Regions from separate parts of the Nocardioides daphniae genome, predicted to be linked through region 1. Evidence: predicted binding sites of a transcription regulator. Region 1 holds the regulator's gene; each other region holds the start of a gene.
What was found. Region 1 encodes LexA, which represses DNA repair genes until DNA is damaged. Its sites were predicted from a motif close to TCGAACANNTGTTCGA; they were not measured.
Positions count from the first base shown of each region.

Region 2: a site for LexA is predicted at 1,966-1,981, ahead of E2C04_RS06885 (DUF6504 family protein). Genes of this name have one in related genera too.
Region 3: a site for LexA is predicted at 2,278-2,293, ahead of E2C04_RS20735 (HNH endonuclease signature motif containing protein). Genes of this name have one in related genera too.

Region 1 covers NZ_CP038462.1:2,942,202-2,946,745, forward strand. The annotation lists gene E2C04_RS14450 (hypothetical protein) at 1-97, shown strand, start outside; gene E2C04_RS14455 (LysM peptidoglycan-binding domain-containing protein) at 107-448, opposite strand; gene E2C04_RS14460 (GNAT family N-acetyltransferase) at 756-1,547, shown strand; gene lexA (transcriptional repressor LexA) at 1,646-2,374, shown strand; gene E2C04_RS14470 (ATP-dependent DNA helicase) at 2,397-4,373, opposite strand; gene secF (protein translocase subunit SecF) at 4,425-4,544, opposite strand, start outside.
Region 2 covers NZ_CP038462.1:1,391,147-1,395,690, reverse strand. The annotation lists gene E2C04_RS06895 (DNA polymerase III subunit alpha) at 1-985, opposite strand, end outside; gene E2C04_RS06890 (SAV_6107 family HEPN domain-containing protein) at 975-1,469, opposite strand; gene E2C04_RS06885 (DUF6504 family protein) at 1,491-1,886, opposite strand; gene E2C04_RS06880 (hypothetical protein) at 2,119-2,433, opposite strand; gene E2C04_RS06875 (YbaK/EbsC family protein) at 2,671-3,144, shown strand; gene E2C04_RS06870 (ArsC/Spx/MgsR family protein) at 3,159-3,512, shown strand; gene E2C04_RS06865 (phytoene desaturase family protein) at 3,533-4,544, shown strand, end outside.
Region 3 covers NZ_CP038462.1:1,210,067-1,214,610, forward strand. The annotation lists gene E2C04_RS18535 (2'-5' RNA ligase family protein) at 1-178, opposite strand, end outside; gene E2C04_RS18540 (hypothetical protein) at 82-408, opposite strand; gene E2C04_RS05950 (CAP domain-containing protein) at 524-1,315, shown strand; gene E2C04_RS05955 (3-methyladenine DNA glycosylase) at 1,290-2,201, opposite strand; gene E2C04_RS20735 (HNH endonuclease signature motif containing protein) at 2,472-3,695, shown strand; partial or broken gene E2C04_RS05965 (fumarylacetoacetate hydrolase family protein) at 3,725-4,533, shown strand; gene gltX (glutamate--tRNA ligase) at 4,533-4,544, shown strand, end outside.

The DNA of each region.
Region 1 (4,544 bases):
TGCGCGCCTCGGGTCGGCGCTCGGCGCGACCCGCCCTCCCCAGGGCGATGGATCAGAGCCTCCGCGGCCTACCGGCGGACGTCGCGCCGCCCGCTGACCTCGTACGTCAGTCGGCGACCGGGACGTGGATCTCCTGGCCCAGGGTGACGACGGAGGAGTCGAGGTTGTTCAGCTCGCGGATCTCCGAGACCATCGCGCGGACCTCGCCCTCCTCGGCGACCCCGGCAGCGATGCCCCACAGGGTGTCGCCCTCGTTGACCACGACGACCTCGGTCGCCTGCGGAGCGCCGGCCTCCTCGCTGGCGGACGAGACGCCGCCAGAGCCACGCCCACGACGAGGGCCAGGAGGAGCGCAGCGAGCACGACGACGACGCGACCACGACGAGTCAGACGGACCTGGCCGCGGGGAGCGGCGGCGGTGACGGTCGAGGCGGTGGCGATGGGTCATGGAGACCTCCTGGGGAAGTGGTGGTCGTGCAGGTGCGTTGCTGTCGAACTGATGTCTATGCGGACCCGCCGACAGTTTTGGATCGAGCACCTTGACCTGCCGACGAATTCGATCAGACGTTCGATCGAACACATGTGCGACGTTAGAGCAGATGTTCGAACGAATCAAGCATCTGGTCGAACAAAAGTTCGAACGCTCTCCACGTGCCCCTCAGCTACCCGATTCTCGGCATCTGTGGCGAAAGCCTGTGCGGACGTCACCCGTATGGGGCATGCAGCCGTCGCGGCGCAGCCCTAGCGTCTGCCGCATGCGAGACCTCCTGACCACGGCCTCCGACACGATCGAGGCCGACTTCGCGGCGCTCCAGGCCGCCATCGCGCGCTCCCCGTCGCTGTCGACCGCGGACGAGCCGGACGCGACCGTCTACTGGTCCACGGCGCCGCTCGCCCTGCTCAACGTGGTCGTCAACGCCCACATCGCCCCGGAGGCCGTCGCCACCCGGGCACCCGCCCTGATCGAACCGTTCCTCCGCCGCGGCCTGCCGTTCCAGTGGATCACCACCCCCTCGACGACGACGCCGGCCCTCGAGGCCACGCTGGCCCAGCTGGGGCTGCTCGCCCGGGAGTACCCCGCGATGCACACCGCCCTGGGCGCGCCCGTCGACCCGGGCACGCCGGACGACGTCTTCATCGACGTCGCTTGGCCCGACGGCGTCGAGCCGGCCAGTCGCGCCATCCTCGAGGCGCTCGGCCACCCGGCCGCCCAGCAGGAGGTCACGCTGGGCGTGCTCGACACCCTCGACCCGGCCGACAACCAGTTCTTCATCGCCCGCAGCCTCCGCACCGGCGAGGTCCTGGGAGCCAGCACCATGCACGTACGCGGCACCAGCGTGATGCTGGCGAACGTCAGCACCACGCCGGCCGCGCGCGGGCGGGGCATCGGCCGCGCCCTGGGCGCCACCATGATGAACCGCGCCGCCTCCATCGGGGCCCAGTCGGCGACCCTCATCACCAACTCCCGGGCCTACCCGACCTACGTCGAGCTGGGCTTCCGCACGCAGTTCACCTGCGTGGCGTGGGTCTGGGACCCGCGCCGCTGAACCGCACGTGACACGCCGTTCGAACACATGTTTGAACTGGGGTCGGGATCGGACTAGCGTGAACCCCACGTCAGTCCGCACCACCCAGGAGGATCCACATGCCCAAGTCCAGCGGCGACACCGGCAAGGTCGTCTCCCTGCCCGACGGACCTCCTGACGCGACCGGGCTCACCGCGCGCCAGCAGCTGGTGCTGACCACGATCCAGGAGGCGCTGGAGACCCGGGGCTACCCGCCGAGCATGCGTGAGATCGGCACTGCGGTCGGTCTCACCAGCTCAAGCAGCGTCGCCCACCAGCTCAAGACGCTCGAGGAGAAGGGCTTCCTCAAGCGTGACCCCAACCGGCCGCGCGCGCTGCAGGTCTTCCTGCCCGAGTCGATGGCGGCCTCCCGAGCCGTCTCCAGCGCGGACGACTCCGACTTCGACCCCACGGACGTGGGCAACGCGGCGCCCGCAGCGGCGTACGTGCCGGTCGTGGGTCGTATCGCGGCCGGTGGCCCGATCCTGGCCGAGCAGCGGGTCGAGGACGTCTTCCCGCTCCCCAAGCAGCTCGTCGGCGACGGCACGCTCTTCCTGCTCGAGGTCTCCGGCGACTCGATGGTCGACGCGGCCATCTGCAACGGCGACTACGTCGTGATCCGCCAGCAGCCCGACGCCGTCAACGGCGACATCGTCGCCGCGATGATCGACGGAGAAGCCACGGTGAAGACCTTCCAGCGCAAGGGCGGCCAGGTCTGGCTGCTGCCGCACAACGACGCGTACGAGCCCATCGACGGCACCCACGCCACCATCCTGGGCAAGGTCACCGCGGTCCTGCGCAGCCTCTGATCCCGGGCTCCCGTACGCCGCGTCAGCCCGCGGCCGCGATGCGGCCGAGGGCCTGGCGCACCACGGACGGGTCTGTCGTCGACCACATCGGCGGCAGGCTCGCCTTGAGGAACCCGCCGTAGCGCTTGGTCGCCAGCCGCGGGTCGAGGATCGCCACCACGCCCTTGTCCTCGGTGGTGCGGATCAGGCGACCGACCCCCTGGGCCAGCAGCAGGGCCGCGTGGGTCGCCGAGACCTGCATGAAGCCGTTGCCGCCGGCCTTGTCGGCGGCCCGCGAACGGGCAGACATCAGCGGGTCGTCGGGCCGCGGGAACGGGATCCGGTCGATCAGCACCAGCTGGCAGGTGTCGCCGGGCACGTCCAGGCCCTGCCAGAGCGTGAGCGTGCCGAAGAGGTTGGTGTGCGGGTCCTCGACGAACTGCTTCGCCAGCTCCGGCAGCTGGGCGTCGCCCTGCGCCAGGGTGGTGAGGTGCGGGAGCCGCTCACGGACGGCCTCCGCCGCCGCGTCCGCCGCCCGTCGGGACGAGAAGAGCCCCAGCGTGCGCCCCTGGGCGGCGTCGATCAGCTCGACGATCTCGTCGATCTGCGCCTTGCCGAGGCCGTCGCGACCGGGGTCCGGCAGGTGCCGGGCGACGTACAGGATGCCCTGGCGCGAGTAGTCGAAGGGTGAGCCCACGTCGAGCGCCCGCCACGGCAGCGCGTCGTCGGCGCTCACCTCGCCGGCGCCCGTGTCGACGCGCTCCGACGGCTTGAGCCCGAGGCTGCCGGCGACCGCGTTGAAGTCGCCGCCGAGCATCAGGGTGGCGGAGGCGAAGACGACCGTCTTCTCGGTGAGCAGGCGCTCACGCATCTGGGCCCACACCTGCAGCGGCGCCACGGCCAGCCGGGCCGGGATCCGCTCGCGGGCCTCGTTGAGCCAGAGCACGTCCGACTCCTTGAAGGCCGCCATCCGCTCCGCGGTGGCGAAGACCTCCTGCGCCAACCCCTTGGCCTGCGTACGCCCGGCGTCGGCGTCGCCCTCGTCCTTGCCGAAGGCGGAGACCAGGGACCGTGCGGCGTCGCGGACGAGGACCAGCGCGTCGGAGAGCTGCTCGCCGGCGGTCTCGATCCGGCCCGGCGAGGTGGCGGCGAGCGCATCGGCCAGGGCGTCCGCGGCGTCGGCCAGGTCGTCGGCGGCGGTGGAGGCCGCGCCCTTGTCGGCGATGTGCTTCTGGGAGCGCTTCGCGGCCCGCTGCACGTCACCCACGGTGAGCTCGTCGGTGGCTGCCTGGGTGACGCGGCTGACCAGCTCGTGCGCCTCGTCGATCACCACGACGTCGTAGTCGGGGATCATCGGCACGCCCTCGATCGCGTCGATGGCGAGGAGCGAGTGGTTGGTGACGATCAGGTGGGAGCTGGCCGCCTTCTCCTTGGCCCGCTCGGCGAAGCACTCCTGGGCGAAGGCGCAGCGCGCGGCGCCCAGGCACTCGCGGTGGTTGACGCTGACCTGGCGCCAGACCCTCTCGGTGTGCCGAGGGGCGTTGTCACGCTCCCCCGTGCCGCCGGTCTCGGCCTCCATCTCGGCCCAGCCACGCAACGCCAGGACCTCGGCACCCATCGAGCCCTCGGGGACGTCGACGAGCACACCCTGGTCGTCCGGGACGCCCTCGCGGATGCGGTGCAGGCAGGCGTAGTTGGAGCGGCCCTTCAGCACGGCGTACGAGGTGTCGAGCCGGTCGCCGACCGCCTCCACGAGCCGCGGGATGTCGCGCTCGACGAGCTGGTGCTGGAGCGCCAGCGTCGCGGTGGCGACGACCACGCGGTCGTGGTTGAGCAGGCTCGGGACGAGGTAGCCGAGCGACTTTCCGGTGCCGGTGCCGGCCTGGACGATGAGGTGCTGCTGCTCCGTCATCGCCCGGGCGACGGCCTCGGCCATCTCGACCTGGCCGGAGCGCTCCTTGCCCCCCAACGCCTCGACGGCGGCGGAGAGGACCTCACGGACGGGCGACTTGTCTGGCACCGGCTGAACTCTAGCCAGCCCCGCCGACAACTACGGCACCGCCGCGGTCGGTCAGACCACGGCGCCGGACTGGTCGCGCTCGATCTTGGCCTTCTCCGCCTTCTCCTTGGCCATCGGCCACTTCTGCTGCAGGTAGGTGACCAGCGGGGTGGCCACGAAGACCGAGCTGTA
Region 2 (4,544 bases), 1.6 Mb from region 1:
CCACGCCGCTACGACGCACCACCTCGAACTCCGGGAAGTGGACCTGGCCGATGCCCAGGTCGTCGCGCGGGTCCAGCGCGCACTCCTCCCCCAGCGACCGGGTCCGGGCCAGCAGGCGCGCGGCACCGTCCTGCCCCCAGCCGGCGGCGCGGGAGACCTCGTCGGCGACCTCGGCCATCTGGGGACCGGACTTGAGGTGCCCCTCGGCGTTGCCGCGGTCGAGGTGGCGCTGGTCGAGCGGCACCAGGCGGCGCGCCGCGTCGAGCACGTCGACCGTGGGCGCGTCGCTGCGGCGCGCGTGGCGCACCGCGTTGCTCAGCACCGTCTCCACGCCGGCCTCGGCCGCCAGCCCCGCCATCCGAGCGGCGTGGGGCGTGCTGCCCGGGCCCCAGCCCTGCTCGGTGGCCCCGAGCAGGTGCGAGACCAGCTCGACACGGAGGTTCTCCCGACCCACCGCCCGGGACCAGCGCGAGAGGTGCTCCCGGGCCAGGTCGTCGCGACGGGTGGTCACCGCCGACCCGACCTCCGAGCCGGGGCCGAGCAGCACCACCAGGTGCCCTCCGGCCACGTGCGGCAGCAGCGTCTCGGTGTCGGCCACGGGCACGCCCCGCTCGCCACCGAGGTGGACGTCGGAGACGAGTCGACACAGGGCTGCCCAGCCGAGGCGGTCGCGCGCCAGCACCGTCACCCTGGGCCAACGGTCCTCGCGGTAGGCGCCGCCACGCACCGGCGTACGCCCGCGGGAGGGACGCACCGGCGCGGACGGCCGGACGGCGACGTCCACCCCCAGCACCGGTCGGATGCCTGCGCGCGCAGCGGCCTTGGCGAACTTCACCGCCCCGTAGGTGCCGTCCCGGTCAGTGAGGGCCAGCAGGTCCATCCCCCACTCGGCGGCCCGTTCGACCAGGGCCGAGGGGTGCGAGGCGCCGTACTGCAGGGAGTGCCCTGACGCGACGTGGAGGTGGACGAAGGGGTCACGCGGCACCGGTCCGCTCCGACCATCCGGGCTCGGCCACCGTCAGTCGGACAGCCTCGGGCGCGTGGGGCATCAGGCCGAGCGCCGACTCCACCACCGCGAGGAAGCGGTCGGCGTCACGCACCAGGTCGTCGGCCTCGCGCTCCGTCGCCGCCCGCAGCGACCCCGCCTCGGCGGCGGCACGCTTGCTCGCACCGGCCGCGAAGAAGGTCGCCCACTCGGTGAGCTCCGGGGCCACCTCGGCCAGGAGCACCCAGGCGTTCTTCTGCCGTCGCCGGCTCGGGGTGGGAAGGGCCCGGGCCGCCAGGAGCGCGGCCGCGGCCCGCAGGGCGGCGACGTGGGCGCACGCGTAGCGCGTCGGCACGTCGGGAGCCGTCACCGCCTCGCGCAGCGAGGTGGTGGCGCGGGTCAGGTAGGAGTGGGTGGCGGCCGGCAGCAGGTGCAGGTCACCGCCGGGTCGCACCGGGGCGGGAGCAGGTCGTGAGTCGTTCATCGTCGTCCTCCGAATCTCGGGTCAGTCCAGGCAACCCACGAGCTGCCAGCGCCCGTCGATCGCGTCGTAGGAGAGGTCGAAGACCCCACTGGTCGGCCCCTCCTGGGGCTCGCGCGCCACGGGCCTGCCGGCCTCCACGCGCCAGAACTCGCGCTCGGCGAGCAGGTCGCCCTCGAGCTCGTCCCAGTCGCGCTGGTGCGGGAGGTGGTCGGCCTCGCCGACCTCCGCCCCGATCACCGAGCGGGCCCGGGACGACTGCCACCAGGGGCCGGTCTCCACCCACCGGGCCACCACGCTGCGCACCTTCCACACACGTCCGTGCCACAGGAACTGCTCGGGCGCCTCGAGCGACTGCTCGCTCCCCTGCCCGGCCACCTGTCCCCGACGGACCTCCACCGGGTCGTCGTACCGCCTCATGACGTCCTCCTCCGCAGTCAACGACCCCTGGCTGGCCCCGGCGGTGGTGGGGGTCGAGGTCACCACCACCGAGACCAATTCGAACACGTGTTCGAACAAGGAGAACGGTACACCCGGCCACCGACAACTGGTCAACAACGAAGTTCTGCAGGCTCAGGGCAGCACGACGGAGGCCGACCACCCGGTGCGGGTGGTCGGCCTCCGTGCGCGTCGTGGACGGGAGCCGGGCGGCTCAGACCTCGCGGAAGTAGCGCGTGGTGCTCGGGTGCAGCAGGAAGACGAGGAGCAGGACGCAGAGCACGATCATCACGCCCGAGAGCACCGTGAAGAGCGTCGGGATGCCGCTGGCGATGCTGAGCACCGCCAGGAAGATCCCGAAGACGGCGATCACGCCCAGGCAGACCCGCGCCCAGGTGAAGCCCTCACGGAAGAAGACCGCCATCACGCCCAGCAGCATCAGCAGGACCACGAACGAGGTCACCACCACCGGCACGAAGCCGGGCACCGACAAGGTGGTCTCGACGGCCTCGATGCCACCCTCACGCATGAGCTCGCGCGCACCGGCGTTGCCCTCGGCCCAGGCGACGACCAGGTCGCTGCGGAAGACCCACGTCAGGAGCGTGATCAGTCATGACACGACGGACAGGGCGAGCACCACGCGCAGCGCGTGATCGACCGAGGCCGGTCGTTCGGTCATGGGGGTCCTCCAGGGTGGGGCACGAGCGCGGACACGCCTCGTCGCGGCGTCCGTGACGCCGGCCGTGACGCGCGTTAGGGTCCCGGCATGACGAGTGAGCACGAGTCGATCGCGGCGTTCCGCGCCGAACATGCCCTCCGCAACGGTACCGGCGACGTGGTGGTGCTGCCTGCATCGGTGCACACCGCAGCGCTCGCGGCCGAGGCGCTGGGCTGCGAGGTCGGTGCCATCGCCAACAGCCTGCTCTTCACGGCCGACGGGTCCCCCGTGCTGCTGCTCACCTCGGGAGCCCACCGGGTCGACGTGGCGAAGGTGGCACGCGACCTGGGCGTCGACCGCCTCGAGCGCGCCACCCCCGACTTCGTCCGCACCCACACCGGGCAGGTGATCGGCGGCGTCTCCCCCTTCGCCCACCCCGCTCCGGTTCCGACCTGGATCGACACCTGGCTGCAGCGCCACGACGTGGTCTGGGCCGCTGCCGGCCATCCCTCCGCGGTCTACTCCACGACGTACGAGGAGCTGCGCACGATGACCGGGGCGGTGCCGCTCGACGTGGAGTGAGGCACAGTGACGCCATGGAGATCTGGCTCAACCCGGCCTGCAGCAAGTGCCGCACCGCGCTCAGCACCCTTGACGAGGCAGGCGTCGACTACACCGTCCGGCGCTACCTCGACGACCTCCCCACCGCCGCCGAGCTGGGCGAGGTCGTGACCCGCCTCGGCCTCGAGCCGTGGGACCTGGCGCGCCCCAAGGAGGCCCGCGAGGCCGGGATCGACCTGCCCAAGGACGCCGCCCACCGTCAGGAGTGGCTCGAGGCGATGGCCGCCTCGCCGCGCACCATCCAGCGCCCGATCCTGACCGCGGCCGACGGGACCACCGTGGTGGGCCGCGACCCCGAGTCGCTGGCCAGGGTCATCGCCGCCGAGTAGGCCGCCGCTACCCTCGGCGCATGCACGTGGTGGTCGTCGGCGGAGGCTTCGGTGGCATGGCGGGCGCGGCGCGCCTGGCCAAGCTCGGCCACTCGGTGACCCTGCTCGACCGTGCCCCGACGCTCGGCGGCGCGCTCGGACAGCTCACGCACGAGGAGTTCACCTTCGACACCGGCCCCTCCACGACGTTGCTGCCCGCCGTCGTCCGTGACCTCTTCCGCAAGTCCGGGCGCCCCCTGGAGCGCGAGGTCGAGCTGGTCCCCGTCGAGGTGATCCGCGAGCACCGCTTCACCGACGGCACCTCGCTCTCCCTCACCGGCGGCTCCCGCGCCGCGCAGAAGCACGCCTTCGAGGCCCTCGGCGCGGGGCTCGGCAGCCAGTGGGTCGCCTACGTCGACGAACTCGGCGAGGTCTGGGAGCGGGTGCGCAAGGACTACCTCGAGCGCCCGTGGGACCCCGCGCTCGCGCACCGCGACGCCGCGGCCCTGCTCAAGGCCCGTACGACGCTCGCCCGGACCTTCCGGCGGGCCTTCGGTGACGACCGGCTCGCCCTCGTCGCCGGCCACCCCTTCACCGCCGAGGGCCACGACCTCGCCCGGGTGCCGGCGTGGCTCGGCACCGTCTCCTACGTCGAGCAGAAGTTCGGCGCGTGGACCGTCGAGGGCGGCCTGGGCGGCCTCGCCGCGGTGCTGACGAAGCGCCTGGCCACCCGCAAGGTGGACGTCCGCACCTCCACCCCCGTGCACGACCTGGTCGTCTCCGACGGGCGGGTGCGGGCCGTGCGCACCGACGCCGGCGACGTCGAGGCCGACGCGGTCGTCTGCGCCGTCGACCCCCACCACTTCCCGGCGCTGCGGCCCCTCGTGCGGCGTACGACGTCGACCTCCCTGCCGACGCTGACCCACCTGGGCGTCGCGGGCGAGCTGCCCGCGTGGGTGGCCGCAGCCGGGGAGACCGTGCTGCACGGCCGCTCCGGCGAGCCCACCCTGGTCCTGCGCCACGGCGGCTCGGCCCCCGATGGCCACGCCGTGC
Region 3 (4,544 bases), 1.7 Mb from region 1:
GGTCGAGGGTGAGGTGCGGCGCCGGCGGGAACTCGCCGCCGTAGGGCGGGAAGTCGGGGAAGGCCTCCATCAGCAGCTGCGTCAACCGGTTGAAGCCGTCGGCGGGCTCGGGGACCAGGTGGATGATCCCGGTGGGGAAGGTGGCGAGGCGTTCCAGTGCGTAGTCGAACGGCTCCACCTGGCGGCGATCGCCGCGACCGTCGTCTCGGTCTCCGCGTCCAACGCGTCGACGAAGGGGCCCAGCGCGGTGACGTGTGCGTGGGTGAAGGCCGGGTCGGTCGAGACGTAGTCGGTGTCGTAGAAGGCGGTGCGCTCGCGGACCCACTCCTCCAGCGGCGGCACCGGGACCTGCAGGACGCTGTGCCCGGGGTGACGGGCGGGCGTGGCGTGGGCGTCGGGCTGGTTCACGGGCTCTCCTGGTCGGGGGGAGGTGATCGTTGCACGCGCCCCCGACGATTTCGCCGCCGCACCACGTCACCCTCAGCATGGACGCTCGACCTCCGACCGGGCGGAGGTCCTTCTCGTGGAGGTACTCATGCGCGTCGTCGTCGTCGCACTGCTCGCCGGGCTGCTGCTCGTGGGTCCGCCCGCGCAGGCCGCGCCACCGGCTGCCGTCAAGGTGAGCGTGAGCGCGTCCACGACCAAGGCCACCACCGGTTCCGCGCTGCGCTTCTCGGGCAAGGTCGGGGGCCGGTCGGCAGGCGCCGTCGTCGCCGTCGAGCGGCGTACGCAGCGGGGATGGGTCGTGGTGCGGACCGGGAAGGTCACCGCGGGCAAGAAGTACGTCGTACGCACGACCGTGCGCCAGGGCGCCACGCGCTACCGGGTCAAGGTCCGCCGCACCGCCCGGATCAAGGCCTCGGTCTCGCGCGTGGTGACCGTCCGAGGGGTCCGGGCCTCGGCTCCTGCCCCCGCCCCTTCGCCCAGTCCGTCGCCCAGTCCGTCGCCGGTCAGCCCCGAGGTGGCGTTGATCCTCCAGGAGACCAACGCCTTCCGGGCGCAGCACCAGCTCAAGCCACTGACCCTCTCGGCGCCGATCTCCGAGGTCGCGCAGCGGTGGAGCCAGACGATGGCGAGCACGGGCACGTTCGCCCACAACCCGTCGTACGCGTCGCAGATCCCGAAGGGGTGGACGCGCGCCGCGGAGAACATCGCCGCTGGCTACGCGGTCGACGCCGTGGTCGACGGGTGGATCAACAGCCCCGGCCACCGCGCCAACCTGCTCGGCGATTTCACCCACATCGGGATCGGCTACGTCTCGGCGCCGGGCACGCCGTACACGCGCTACTTCACGCAGAACTTCGCGAAGTACTGACCAGCGTCGGAGCGGCGACCTCGAGGAGCCGCTCCACCTCGGCCAGCAGCCGAGCTCGCAGGGGAGCGGACCGCTCGGTGTAGTCGCGCTGCGCGGCGACGTACTCCGCCTTGCCCTCGGGTGTCTCGATCCGCACCGGCGTGAACTCCTCGTCGTCGAGCCACAGCCCGGTGAGGTCGTAGGGCGCCGCGCGCATGTCGAGGATCCGGATGTCGCGCGCGAGCTCGAAGCAGTCGGCCACCAGGTCGGAGCTGATCATCGGGCTGAGCCGGAAGGCGTGCTTATAGAGGTCCATCGAGGCGTGCAGGCAGCCCGGCTGCTCGAACTCCGGCCGGTCGTCCTGCCCTGGGTCCAGCGTGTTGAGCGGCTTCGCCGGGGGAGTGAAGAAGCGGTAGGCGTCGAAGTGTGAGCAGGCGATCCGGTGCGACTCGACGACCTCGTCGGTGGCCGCGCCGCCCAGCCGCAGCGGCCACGCCGCGTGACGGGTCTTGTCCTGCTCGAGCCGGTAGACCATCGCCCACTCGTGCAGCCCGAAGCAGCCGAAGTGCGGGGCGCGGTCGAGCGTGGCGCGCAGCAGTCGCCGCAGCGCGGTGAGCAGGACCTGCTGGCTCTCGACGTACGACGCGGGCACGTGCGCGACGCCGTCGACGACCTCGTAGCCCTTGAGGGATGCGTACGCCTCGGCCTGCGCCATGCCGGTGCCGAAGCCGGGGTGCCACTTCCGCAGGGCGCCCGGCTTCTGGGAGTAGTAGACGAAGAGGAAGTCGTGCACCGGGTGCTTGGTGCGGTGCGTACGCCGTGCCAGGTGCGCGTCGAGGAAGGGCGCGAGGCGGGCGTCGTGCGCTGTGGCACGCGCCTGCCAGTCGTCGGGTTCCAGCACTCGCACGGGGCCACAGTAGTCGTCGGCGGGGGTGGCGGACGAAGTTGAACGGGTGTGAGATACCCGATTCTGGGCCTGGTGTTCGAACACGCATTCGAATACTGTGGGTGTCAGGTTCCTCCCAGGACACCGGGTCTCTCTCGAGGGGCAGCCGGAGACGGTGGGGCCAGTTGCGAGGGTGACGTGATCGTCCGGCAGGTCCGGGCCTCCAGGAGCAGCGAATGAGTGGGTGCCACGTGTGGTGGTGCTCGTCGTCGTTGTCGAGGAGGTGGGGCCGTGCATCCGGTGAACGCGGTGGCGGAGGCGATCAGTGCGTCGCTGAAGTCGGTGTGCGACGTGAACCCGACGTTCATGAGCGCCGACGAGAAGGCCTATGCACTGCTGTCGCTGCTGGAGGTCGAATCGCGCACCGCCGAGCTGCGGTTGCGAGTGATGGCCGCCGCGGGCGACGTGGCCGAGCGCGAGGGCTTCCGGTCGATCGCGACCTGGCTGGCCCACCACGGGCACGTACGTCGTGGCGACGCTGCCGCCGACCTTCGACTGGCCGAGGCGTTGGACCGGGAGCGGCCGACGTTGGCGGCGGGAGTGCGTGAGGGTCGGGTGACCATCGCGCAGGCCCGGGTGATCGCAGCCGCGGTCGAGGAGCTCCCCGACCGGGTCGGGCGCGACGTCATCGAGGCCGCCGAGGCCAAACTCGTCGAGCTCGCCGCCGACCACGACCCCAGCGACCTGGCCAAGCTCGGCCGCCGGATCCTCGAGGTCGTCGACCCCGACCGGTTCGAGGACGAAGAAGCCCGCCGCCTGGCCGACGCCGAGAAGCACGCCAGCGAACGGCAACGCCTGCGGATGCGAGCCCTGGCGACGGCACCACCCGGATCACCGCAGTCGTGCCCGACGCCACCGCCGCCCGGCTGGGGACCTACCTGCACGCCTTCACCAACCCACGCCTGGCCGACGGCGCGGTGCGGACCAATGCGGCCCCCAGGAGGACGAGAAGCCTGCGTTCGGGACGCGGATCACCCATCCCCGCCGCATGCTGAGGCCTTCACCCAGCTCCTGGAGACCCTCGACCCCACGCGCCTGCCCATCCACGGTGGCGACGCCACGCACGTCATGGTCACCATCCCGTTCGAGGCGTTGAAGCGCGACCTCGGTGTGGCCACGATCGACAACGCCACCCCCGGTGACGGGTTCGACACCATCACCGCCGCCCAAGCCCGACGGCTGGCCTGCACCGCCCGGATCATCCCCGCCGTCCTCGGCACCCACGGCGAACGCCGGGCCCTCGCCCTGCGCGACGGCACCTGCCGCGCCGAAGGCTGCACCATCCCCGGCACCTGGTCCGAAGCCCACCACCTCGTCCCCTGGTCCCACGACGGCACCACCAACCTCGACAACGCCGCGCTCCTCTGCAGCCGACACCACCACCGCGCCCACGACACCGCGTACGACATGACGCGGCTCGCCTCCGGAGAGGTGCGCTTCCACCGGAGGCGGTGACGGTGGTGCGAGCCGGATAGGGTTCGAGGGTGCGCATCGCGAGATTCACCACCGGCGAAGACCCATGTACGGCATCCTCACGGGAGAGCTCGACCAGTTCGGGCAACCCGACGAGGACGCCACGATCGTCGCCCTGGCGGGCGACCCCCTGTACGTCGGGGTCAAGGTCCTCGACCAGGAGTACAAGCTCGCCGACGTGCGGCTGCTCGCTCCGGTGCTGCCGCGCAGCAAGGTGGTCGGGATCGGCAAGAACTACGCCGCCCACGCCGCCGAGATGGGCAGTGAGCCGCCTGCTGAGCCGCTGATCTTCCTCAAGCCGAACACCTCCGTGATCGGCCCGGACGACCGCATCTTCTACCCGCCGCAGTCCGAGAACGTCCACTTCGAGGGCGAGCTCGCCGTCGTGATCGGCCGCATGTGCCGCGACGTCCCCGTCGAGCAGGCCACCGACGTGATCCACGGCTACACGATCGCCAACGACGTCACCGCGCGTGACCTCCAGGCCTCCGACGTCCAGTTCACCCGGGCGAAGTCCTTCGACTCCTTCTGCCCGCTCGGGCCGTGGATCGAGACCGACCTCGACCCGCAGACCTTCATCGACGGCGTCGCCATCCAGACGTACCTCAACGGCGACCTCATGCAGGACGGCACCACCGCCGACATGATCTTCGACGTGCCGAACCTGATCAGCTACGTCTCCTCGGTGATGACGCTGCTGCCCGGTGACGTCATCCTCACCGGCACCCCGTCGGGTGTCGGCCCCATGCAGGTCGGCGACGAGGTGGAGGTCTCGATCGCCGGTCTCGGAACCCTCACGAACAAGGTGGCCCAGCGCTGATGAACACCCCG